Regions from separate parts of the Streptomyces sp. NEAU-sy36 genome, predicted to be linked through region 2. Evidence: riboswitches for the same ligand, from Rfam matches in the RefSeq annotation. Region 2 holds a riboswitch; the other holds the start of a gene.
The links. Region 2 has a riboswitch for cobalamin ahead of HZZ00_RS08725 (cobalamin biosynthesis protein). Riboswitches for the same ligand answer to the same signal wherever they lie in the genome.
Positions count from the first base shown of each region.

Region 1: another riboswitch for cobalamin. It lies ahead of HZZ00_RS30975 (ribonucleoside-diphosphate reductase subunit alpha); the one in region 2 lies ahead of HZZ00_RS08725 (cobalamin biosynthesis protein).

Region 1 covers NZ_CP058977.1:7,103,280-7,108,470, reverse strand. The annotation lists gene HZZ00_RS30980 (ribonucleotide-diphosphate reductase subunit beta) at 1-740, opposite strand, end outside; gene HZZ00_RS30975 (ribonucleoside-diphosphate reductase subunit alpha) at 797-3,160, opposite strand; cobalamin riboswitch at 3,286-3,446, opposite strand; gene HZZ00_RS30970 (GNAT family N-acetyltransferase) at 3,464-3,970, opposite strand; gene mctP (monocarboxylate uptake permease MctP) at 4,053-5,191, opposite strand, start outside.
Region 2 covers NZ_CP058977.1:1,921,564-1,926,754, reverse strand. The annotation lists gene HZZ00_RS08745 (class II aldolase/adducin family protein) at 1-508, opposite strand, end outside; gene HZZ00_RS08740 (lysozyme) at 763-1,512, shown strand; gene HZZ00_RS08735 (inorganic phosphate transporter) at 1,668-2,924, shown strand; gene HZZ00_RS08730 (hypothetical protein) at 2,959-3,186, shown strand; cobalamin riboswitch at 3,320-3,462, shown strand; gene HZZ00_RS08725 (cobalamin biosynthesis protein) at 3,563-4,525, shown strand; gene HZZ00_RS08720 (cobyric acid synthase) at 4,522-5,191, shown strand, end outside.

The DNA of each region.
Region 1 (5,191 bases), 5.2 Mb from region 2:
AGGCCGTCACCGCACAGGTCGCGCGCGAACTGCAGCTCGGCCTCGACGGCCTCCCGCAGCATGTCGGTGACCTCCTGCCGGAGCCGGTCGTCGAACAGCTCCGGCTCCTCCTTGCGGACGGTGTCGACCACGTCGAAGGCGAAGGACATGTGCATCGTCTCGTCGCGGAACACCCAGTTGGTGCCGGTGGCCAGGCCGTGCAGCAGGCCCCGGCTGCGGAACCAGTAGACGTACGCGAAGGCGCCGTAGAAGAACAGGCCCTCGATGCACGCGGCGAAGCAGATCAGGTTGAGCAGGAAGCGCCGGCGGTCCGCCTGCGTCTCCAGCCGGTCGATCCGCTCCACCGAGTCGATCCACTTGAAGCAGAACTCGGCCTTCGAGCGGATCGACGGGATGTTCTCGACGGCCGCGAACGCCGCCGCCCGGTCGTCCGGGTCGGGCAGGTAGGTGTCCAGCAGCGTCAGGTAGAACTGGACGTGCACCGCCTCCTCGAACAGCTGACGGCTCAGGTAGAGCCGCGCCTCGGGGGAGTTGATGTGCTTGTACAGCGTCAGCACCAGGTTGTTGGCGACGATCGAGTCACCCGTCGCGAAGAACGCGACCAGGCGGCCGATCAGATGCTGCTCGGCCGGGCTGAGCTTGGCGAGGTCGGCGACGTCCGAGTGGAGGTCGACCTCCTCCACGGTCCAGGTGTTCTTGATGGCGTCCCGGTAGCGCTCGTAGAAGTCGGGGTAGCGCATGGGGCGCAGGGTCAGTTCGAAGCCCGGGTCGAGCAGGTTGGTGTTTCGTTCGGTCTTCACTGGCAGGCCTCGCAGGACTCGGGGTTTTCCAGGGAGCAGGCGACGGCCTCGGGGTCGGCGGCCTGCTGGACGGGGACGGTCTGCTGCGCACGGGCGGCGCGGGCGATCCGGGTCGCCGGGCGCGAACGCAGGTAGTACGTCGTCTTCAGCCCGGACTTCCAGGCGTACGCGTACATCGAGGAGAGCTTGCCGATGGTCGGCGTCTCCATGAACAGGTTCAGGGACTGCGCCTGGTCGAGGAACGGGGTGCGCGCCGCCGCCATGTCGATCAGACCGCGCTGCGGGATCTCCCACGCCGTGCGGTACAGCGCCCGCACGTCCTCGGGGATCCACGCGAAGCCCTGCACCGAGCCGTTGGACTCGCGCAGCGCCTCCCGGGTGCGCGCGTCCCAGACGCCCAGGTCCTTCAGGTCCTGCACCAGGTAGGAGTTGACCTGGAGGAACTCCCCGGACAGCGTCTCGCGCTTGAACAGGTTGGACACCTGCGGCTCGATGCACTCGTACACGCCCGCGATGGAGGCGATGGTGGCCGTCGGCGCGATCGCCAGCAGCAGCGAGTTGCGCAGGCCGACCGCCGCGATCCGGGTGCGCAGCGCCGCCCAGCGCTCCGGCCAGGTCTCCTGGACACCGTAGTGGTCGGGGTGCAGCACCCCGCGCGCGGTACGGGTCCGCTCCCAGGCGGGCAGCGGGCCGCTGCGCTCGGCGAGGTCGGCGGACGCCTCGTACGCCGCGAGCATGATCCGCTCGGCGATCCGGGTGGACAGCGCCTTCGCCTCCGGGGAGTCGAAGGGCAGCCGCAGCTTGAAGAAGACGTCCTGGAGACCCATCGCGCCCAGGCCCACCGGACGCCACTTCGCGTTGGAGCGGCCGGCCTGCTCGGTCGGGTAGAAGTTGATGTCCACGACGCGGTCGAGGAAGGTGACGGCGGTGCGGACGGTCCCGTCGAGCCGCTCCCAGTCGATGTCCCCCGTCGCCGTGTCGACGAACGCGCCCAGGTTGACGGAGCCCAGGTTGCAGACCGCCGTCTCGCCGTCGTCGGTGACCTCCAGGATCTCCGTGCAGAGGTTGGAGGAGTGGATGACCTGGCCCGGCTCCGCGGTCTGGTTGGCGGTGCGGTTGGCGGCGTCCTTGAAGGTCATCCAGCCCTGGCCGGTCTGCGCGAGGGTGCGCATCATCCGGCCGTACAGCTCCCGGGCGGGCATGGTCTTGCGCGCGAGCCCCTTGCGCTCCGCCTCGCGGTAGGCGGCGTCGAACTCGGCGCCCCACAGGTCCACCAGCTCAGGCACGTCCGCCGGGGAGAACAGCGACCACTGCTCGTCGGCGTTGACCCGGCGCATGAACTCGTCCGGCACCCAGTGCGCGAGGTTCAGGTTGTGCGTGCGGCGGGCGTCCTCACCGGTGTTGTCCCGCAGCTCCAGGAACTCCTCGATGTCGGAGTGCCAGGTCTCCAGGTACACCGCGGCCGCGCCCTTGCGCCGGCCCCCCTGGTTCACCGCGGCCACCGAGGCGTCCAGGGTCTTCAGGAACGGCACGATGCCGTTGGAGTGCCCGTTGGTGCCCCGGATCAGCGAACCGCGGGCCCGGATGCGGGAGTACGACAGCCCGATGCCGCCGGCGTGCTTGGAGAGCCGGGCGACCTGGTGGTAGCGGTCGTAGATGGAGTCCAGCTCGTCCAGCGGGGAGTCGAGGAGGTAGCAGGACGACATCTGGGGGTGCCGGGTGCCGGAGTTGAACAGCGTGGGGGAGGAGGGCAGGTAGTCGAGCCGGCTCATGAGCCCGTAGAGCGCGGCGACCTCGTCCAGGGCGCGGACGGAGTCGTCCTCGGCCAGACCCGCGGCGACCCGCAGCATGAAGTGCTGGGGCGTCTCGATGACCTTGCGGGTGATCGGGTGGCGCAGCAGGTAGCGGCTGTGCAGGGTGCGCAGGCCGAAGTAGCCGAAGCGGTCGTCGGCGCCGGTGTCCACCAGCGCGTCGAGGCGGGCGGCGTGGACCCGCGCGAACTCGGCGGTCCGGTCGGCGATGAGGCCTTCGCGGTGTCCGACGGCGACCGACTCGGTGAACGAGGTCACGCCCTGCGAGGCGGCCTCGGCCCGGATGGAGACGGTCAGCAGCCGGGCGGCGAGCCGCGAGTACGCGGGGTCCTCGGAGATCAGGCCGGCCGCGGCCTCGGTCGCCAGTTCGCGCAGCTCCGCCTCGTCGGCGTGGGCCGACCGGCCGCGCAGCGCGGCGGCGGCGACCCGGCCGGGGTCGGCGTCGGGGAGGTCTGCGGTCAGCTCGGTCAGGGTCCGCAGCAGCGCGGCACCGGGACCGTCGTTCTCCAGATCCGGGGCTGATGCCGGGTCGGCTGGCGCGATGGTCACGTGGGGGCTCTCCCTCGCTCGGCACGGGGGCCTGGCGGAGGGCAGGGGGCAGCCACGAGCGCACACGGCGTCGCGTCCACCGGCCCACTCCACGAGGCCCGGACGTCTCAGGGCACCCGGACCGGACGGCCGGGTGCGCTGTCGGCAGGTCCTCGGACTGACTCCTGTACGCGGATACGCACAAGTACACCGTTGCGGGACAGTTCCGGATTCGCACCGGATTCCCCTGCGGCGACAGCGAGCATGAGCATACATCTAGTGCCGGGCCGCCGTGTCACCCCCAGATGTTGTGTCGCCCTGGTGTCAGAGCGTCAACTTGTAGGTGATGAGAGTGACGTCGTCCAGCTCCGGGAGGGGGTTCCAGTCCCGCTCGGGCGTGCGCACGAACCCGAGGCGTTCGTAGAGCCGGTGAGCGCTGTGCATGGCGCGCTGGCTGGAGAGGACGACGGACGAGCACCCCGCGGTGGCCCGGGCGCGCTCGACACAGGCGCGCACGAGGGCTTCGCCGGCGCCCCTGCCGCGCGCCTCGCGCCGCACCGCCAGCGCCCGGATCTCGGCCTCGCCGGGCCCCGCGATGTCGGCGACGGGGCCGCCCGAGGGGACGAAGGTCACGCCGCCGACGACGCGGTCCCCCAGCACGGCTGCGAGCACCTCGGCCGAGGCGGCTCGCGCGGCCACGTCCTTGAGCACGGGCAGGTACGGGTCGCTCTCGCCGAAGTCGAGGAGGCCGTCGAGGAGGTACGCCTCGGCCGTGAGCTCGCCGAGTTCGCCGTACTCGGCCGGGTCCGCGGGGCGGATTCGGAGGTCCATGCCGGCGAGTGTGCACGACAACGGGCCGCCGGAGCATGTGCTTTCCGGCGGCCCGTGCGCGGTTCCCCGTCTCCGGATCCGGTCAGTGGGTGGTGCCCGCCGTGGCCGGCGGCAGTTCCACCTCGACCCCCGCGTCACCCGCGTCGGCCGTGTAGTCCGCGGGGCTCGTCTCGTCCACGCCCTCGGGGGCCTTCACGGCCTTGAGGACGACGGTGAGGACCACGGTGACCACGACGTTCAGCACGAACGCCGTCATGCCGATGTAGCCGATCTGGCCGATGCCCGGGATCTCGTCGGCCGAGCCGCCGAAGTGCTTCTGGGTCGGCGAGGCGACACCGTACGCGGCGAGGGTGCCGTAGACCATGCCGACCGCCCAGCCGGCGAGCAGCGCCCAGCGGTGGAACCAGCGGGTGAACAGACCGCCGACCAGCGCCGGGAAGGTCTGCAGGATCCAGATGCCGCCCAGCAGCTGGAAGTTGATCGCGACCGTCTTGTCCATGCCGAGCACGAAGACCAGCGCGCCCACCTTCACCAGCAGCGACACGAACTTGGAGACCTGGGCCTCCTGCTTCGGCGTGGCGTCCGGCTTGATGAAGTCCTTGTAGATGTTGCGGGTGAAGAGGTTCGCCGCCGCGATGGACATGATCGCCGCCGGGACCAGCGCGCCGATGCCGATGGCCGCGAAGGCTACGCCGGTGAACCAGTCCGGGAACATGTTCTCGAACAGCTGCGGGATCGCCAGCTGCCCGTTGTCCACCTTGACCCCGGCCGCGATCGCCATGAAGCCCAGCAGCGCCAGCAGGCCGAGCATCAGCGAGTACAGCGGCAGGATGGTGGTGTTGCGCCGGATCACCTCACGGCTGCGGGAGGAGAGCGTCGCGGTGATCGAGTGCGGGTACATGAACAGCGCGAGCGCCGAGCCCAGCGCCAGGGTGGCGTACGACCACTGGCCCGCCGCCGGAGGGGCGAGCGCCCCGCGCGGCTTGCCGGTCTTCGGGCTGATCTGGCTGAAGGCGTGGCCGGCCTTGGCGAAGATGTCGTCGAACCCGCCCAGCTTGATCGGGATGTAGATGATCGCCACCAGGATCACGATGTAGATCAGCGCGTCCTTGACGAAGGCGATCAGCGCGGGCGCCCGCAGGCCCGAGGAGTACGTGTACGCCGCCAGCACCGCGAACGCGATCAGCAGCGGCAGGTCCTTCACGAACTCGTTGGTGTTGT
Region 2 (5,191 bases):
CCAGGGTGGCGCCGTAGGTGACGGTGCCGTGGTTGCGCAGCAGGCAGCCGGAGCGGCCGGCCAGGGCGCGGAGCATGTTCTCGGCCAGTTCGTCGGTGCCGTACGTGGCGTAGGGCGCGACCCGGACCGGTCCGCCGAGGGCCGCGGCCATGTAGTGGACCAGCGGCAGCTCGGTCACCAGCGTGGAGACGGCCGTCGCGTGCACGGCGTGGGTGTGCACGATCGCGCGGGCCTCGGTGCTGCGGTAGACGGCGAGGTGCATGGGCAGCTCGCTGGTCGGCACCAGCGTGCCGAGCACCTGACGGCCGGTGAGGTCCACACCGGTGATGTCGTCCGGGCCCAGCCGGTCGTAGGGCACGCCCGAGGGAGTGACCAGCACCACGTCCCCGACTCGCGCGGAGACGTTGCCCGAGGTACCGACGACCAGTCCGTCGGCCACGCTCCGCCGCGCCGTCGCGACCAACGCCGCCCACCGGCCCGCCGTTTCCTCGTTCACCTCTGCGCGCACCCCGCCCGCCCTTCCTCGCCCGTCCCGCGGTTCCACGGTCTCGCCGTGATCCTTCCAGCCACCCCCGCGGCGGGCGGCCGTTCGGCGTACTTCTGTCCGAGATCCCGCACCCCGAAAGGGTGCATATCACGGCAAAACACCAGCAATCTACGCCGATTCGATGATCAACCGCCCTTGAATGAGCCCTCCTTGCCCGCCCGGCGACCCGCTCGTCCGCCACGACCTGGTCGTCCGTCACCCCGGGGAGACCGCACATGGCCCGCACCCTCCTCCGTCGCCGCGCCGGTGCCCTCGCCGCGGCCGCGGCGGCACTCGTCCTCACCTGCGCCCCGACCGCCTCGGCCGGTCCCCCGGGCCGGGCCGCGAACCAGCCCCGGGGGCACGACGTGTCCTCCCACCAGAAGCGCGTGGACTGGCAGTCCGCGCAGGACGACGGCGCCCGCTTCGTCTACGTCAAGGCGACCGAGGCCACGGGCTACCGCAACCCCTACTTCGACCAGCAGTACGACGGGGCGCGCGAGGCCGGCCTGATCCGGGGCGCCTACCACTTCGCGCTGCCGGACCGCTCCTCCGGCGCCCGGCAGGCCGCGTACTTCGTGGCGCACGGCGGGGACTGGCGGGCCGACGGCTGGACGCTGCCGCCCGCGCTGGACATCGAGTACAACCCGTACAGCGCGAGGCACAAGTGCTACGGGCTGAGCAAGAAGAAGATGACGAAGTGGATCTGGTCCTTCAGCGACGAGATCCGGCGCGAGACCGGCCGCAGGCCTGTGATCTACACCACCTCGCAGTGGTGGAAGCTCTGCACCGGCGACAGCCGCGCCTTCGCCGCCACCCACCCCCTGTGGATCGCCCGCCACGGCACCTCCGGGCCGGGCCGGCTGCCGGGCGGCTGGCGGTACTGGACCTTCTGGCAGTACGACACCGCCGGCCGGCTGCCGGGTGACCAGGATCTCTTCAACGGCACCGCCGGCCGGCTGCGGACCTTCGCGCTGGGCTGGTAACCCAAGGGACGCCTGGGCGCGCCCGGGACGGGCGGCGAAAGCGGAGGTCCACACCCCCCGTTACGGACACCCTCGTGCCCGCCCCAGTTCATCTTCCGTTCACCCAGGTTGCCTACGTTCATCCAGCCAACGACCTCGAACGATTGCCTGGGTAAATGGAAAGCTTCTCGCTGATCCTCGCGATTGTGGTGGTGACCGCACTCGCGTTTGATTTCACGAACGGTTTCCACGACACCGCGAACGCGATGGCCACCACCATCTCCACAGGCGCCATGAAGCCGAAGCTCGCGGTGGCCATGTCCGCCTCCCTCAACCTGGTGGGCGCCTTCCTCTCCGTGGAGGTCGCCAACACGATCTCCAAGGGTCTCGTCGACGAGAGCGGCATCCGTCCCGAGGTCATCTTCGCCGCCCTGGTCGGCGCGATCCTCTGGAATCTGGTGACCTGGCTGGTGGGCCTGCCCTCCAGTTCCTCCCACGCCCTGATGGGCGGTCTGATCGGCGCCGCCGTCGCCTCCGCCGGATTCGGCGCCGTGCACGGCGGCGTCCTGGTGACCAAGGTGCTGCTGCCCGCGGTCGCGGCACCGGTCGTCGCGGGCATCGCCTCGATGGTCGCCACCCGCTCCTCCTACGGCATCGGCGGCAAGACCGAGGGCGAGGCCACCCGCAAGGGCTACCGCACCGGCCAGGTCGCCTCCGCCGCCCTGGTCTCCCTCGCGCACGGCACCAACGACGCGCAGAAGACGATGGGCATCATCACCCTCGCGCTGATCGCGGGCGGCGCCATCTCCCCCGGCTCCAACCCTCCCACCTGGGTGATCCTCTCCGCGGGCCTGGCCATCGCGGCCGGCACCTACATCGGCGGCTGGCGCATCATCCGCACCATGGGCACCGGCCTGACCGACCTGGAGCCCCGTCAGGGCTTCGCCGCCCAGACCAGCGCCGCGACGGCCATCCTGGCCTCCTCCCACCTCGGCTTCTCCCTCTCCACCACCCACGTCGTCTCCGGCGCCGTGATGGGCGCGGGCCTGGGCCGCAAGGGCGGCGTGGTCCGCTGGTCCACCGCCACCCGCATGGCCGTCGCCTGGGTGCTCACCCTGCCGGCCGCCGCCCTGGTCGGCGCGGGCGCCGAGGCCGTCACCGAGCTGGGCGACTGGGGCACCGCCGTGGTCGCCGTCTTCCTGGTCGCCGCGAGCGCCTGGATCTACAAGCTGTCCCGCCGCGAGGTCATCGACCACACCAACGTGGTCGCCGACCCGCCGGCGGAGCCCTCCGGCGTGGTCACCGCCGCCATCGCCGCGGTGACCCCGCCCCCGGCGGGCACCGTCGCCGACGGCCTGACCGCCACCATCCCGGCCCCGGCCGCCGAACCGGCGGCCACCGCCCCGGCCGTGCCGCCGGCCGCCACCGTCTGATCCCCGCGCCCCCGTTCACCAAGGAAGCATCCCCATGAAGATCGACTGGGCGGCCATCGGCTCCGTCTTCGGCGTCAGCCTCGTGTTCACGGTGGGCCTGGTGGCCCTGTTCACCCTCGGGGTCAACGGCCTGGCCCGGCGCGAGAAGGCCGCCGCCCAGGGCGAGTCCGCGGCGCTCGCCGTCACCGGTGCCTACGTCTGCTTCGCGGCGTGCGCGGCGGCGGTGGCGTACGGCATCGTCCTGATCGTCTCCAAGTCCTGACCGCGCGGCCCCACTCGGCCGCACACCCCGAAGGCCCCCGCGCGCCCGTCGCGCGCCGGGGCCTTCGGCGTGCCCGTACCGTGGCGTGATGTGGGCATCCGCACACTCCCGCAGGTCAACGGCAAGTTGACGGCCGTTCCGGGCACGTGGTGGACTGCCCAGGCCATGTAGGGCGGCAGAAGAGGAAGCCGGTGCGAATCCGGCGCGGTCCCGCCACTGTCACCGGGGTGAACACCCCGGGAGCCAGGAACTCTCGCCGCCCGTTTTCTTCGTACCAGGGCGCGGACACCCTGAGTGAGGACCTGTATCGCCATGCTCGGCAGCCGAAGGACCAGTACCAGGACCACTGTCGCGGTGCCCACGGCCGGCTGAGCCGATGGGTGCCGATCGCAGGTATGCGTACGGCGCCGCCGCCGGGCTTCTCGGCGACCTGCTCCTCGGCGATCCCCGCCGCGGGCATCCGGTCGCCGCGTTCGGGCGTGCGGCCGCCGCGGTGGAGAGCGCGTTGTGGCACGACCACCGCGGCTGGGGCGCTCTGCACACCACCGTGTGCGCCGGTGGCGCCGTCGCGCTCGGGGCGCTGACCGCACGCGTCGTACGCCCCTCCCCCGCCGCCTCCGTCGCGCTGACCGCCACGGCCGCCTGGTCCGTGGTCGGCGGCACCTCGCTCGCCCGGGAGGCCCGGACCATCGGCCGCGCCCTGGCCGCCGGGGACGTCGAGGCGGCCCGCGCCCGGCTGCCCCATCTGTGCGGCCGGGACCCGCAGGCGCTGGACGCCGACGGCATCGCGCGGGCCGTGGTCGAGTCGGTCGCCGAGAACACCTCCGACGCGGTCGTGGGCGCCCTGGTGTGGGGCGCGGTCGCCGGGGTGCCGGGACTGCTCGGCTTCCGCGCGGTCAACACCCTGGACGCGATGGTGGGTCACAAGTCCCCGCGCCACCGCCGCTTCGGCTGGGCCGCCGCCCGCCTCGACGACGTGGCCGGCTGGCCGGGGGCCCGGCTGACCGCCGTGCTCGCCGCCGCGGCCGGAGGCGACCCGCGCGGCGCCGTACGCGCCTGGCGCGCGGACGCCCGCCGGCACCCGAGCCCGAACGCCGGTCCGGTGGAGGCCTCCTTCGCGGGCGCCCTCGGCGTCCGGCTGGGCGGCACCCTCTCCTACGGCGGCCGCGTGGAGCACCGCCCCGTCCTCAACGGCGCCACCGGACGGGCCGTCCGGGCCGGCGACATCGACCGGGCGGTACGGCTCTCCCGCCGCGTCGGTCTGCTCGCGCTCGGCACCACGGTCGCCGCGCGCCTCCTGGTCACCGGAGTCAAGGGTCTGAAGGGACACGGGAAATGAGCGGTGGTCTGCTCGTCGCCGGCACCACGTCGGACGCCGGCAAGAGCGTCGTGACGGCCGGGATCTGCCGCTGGCTGGCACGCCAGGGCGTGAAGGTCGCGCCGTTCAAGGCGCAGAACATGTCCCTGAACTCCTTCGTCACCCGCGAGGGCGCCGAGATCGGCCGCGCCCAGGCCATGCAGGCCCAGGCCTGCCGGATCGAGCCGACCGCGCTGATGAACCCCGTGCTGCTCAAGCCGGGCGGTGAGCAGAGCAGCCAGGTGGTGCTGCTGGGCAGGCCGGTGGGCGAGATGAGCGCGCGCGGCTACCACGGCGGGCGGCAGCGGCGGCTGCTGGGCACGGTGCTGGACTGCCTGGCCGAGCTGCGGCGCACGTACGACGCGGTGATCTGCGAGGGGGCGGGCAGCCCGGCCGAGATCAACCTGCGGCGCACCGACATCGTCAACATGGGGATCGCGCGCGGTGCCCGGCTGCCCGTGCTGGTCGTCGGGGACATCGACCGCGGGGGCGTCTTCGCCTCCTTCTTCGGCACCCTCGCCCTGCTCGCGCCCGAGGACCAGGAGCTGGTCGCCGGGTTCCTGGTGAACAAGTTCCGGGGCGACGTCTCGCTGCTGGAGCCCGGGCTGGACATGCTCCGGGACCTCACCGGGCGGCGGACGTACGGCG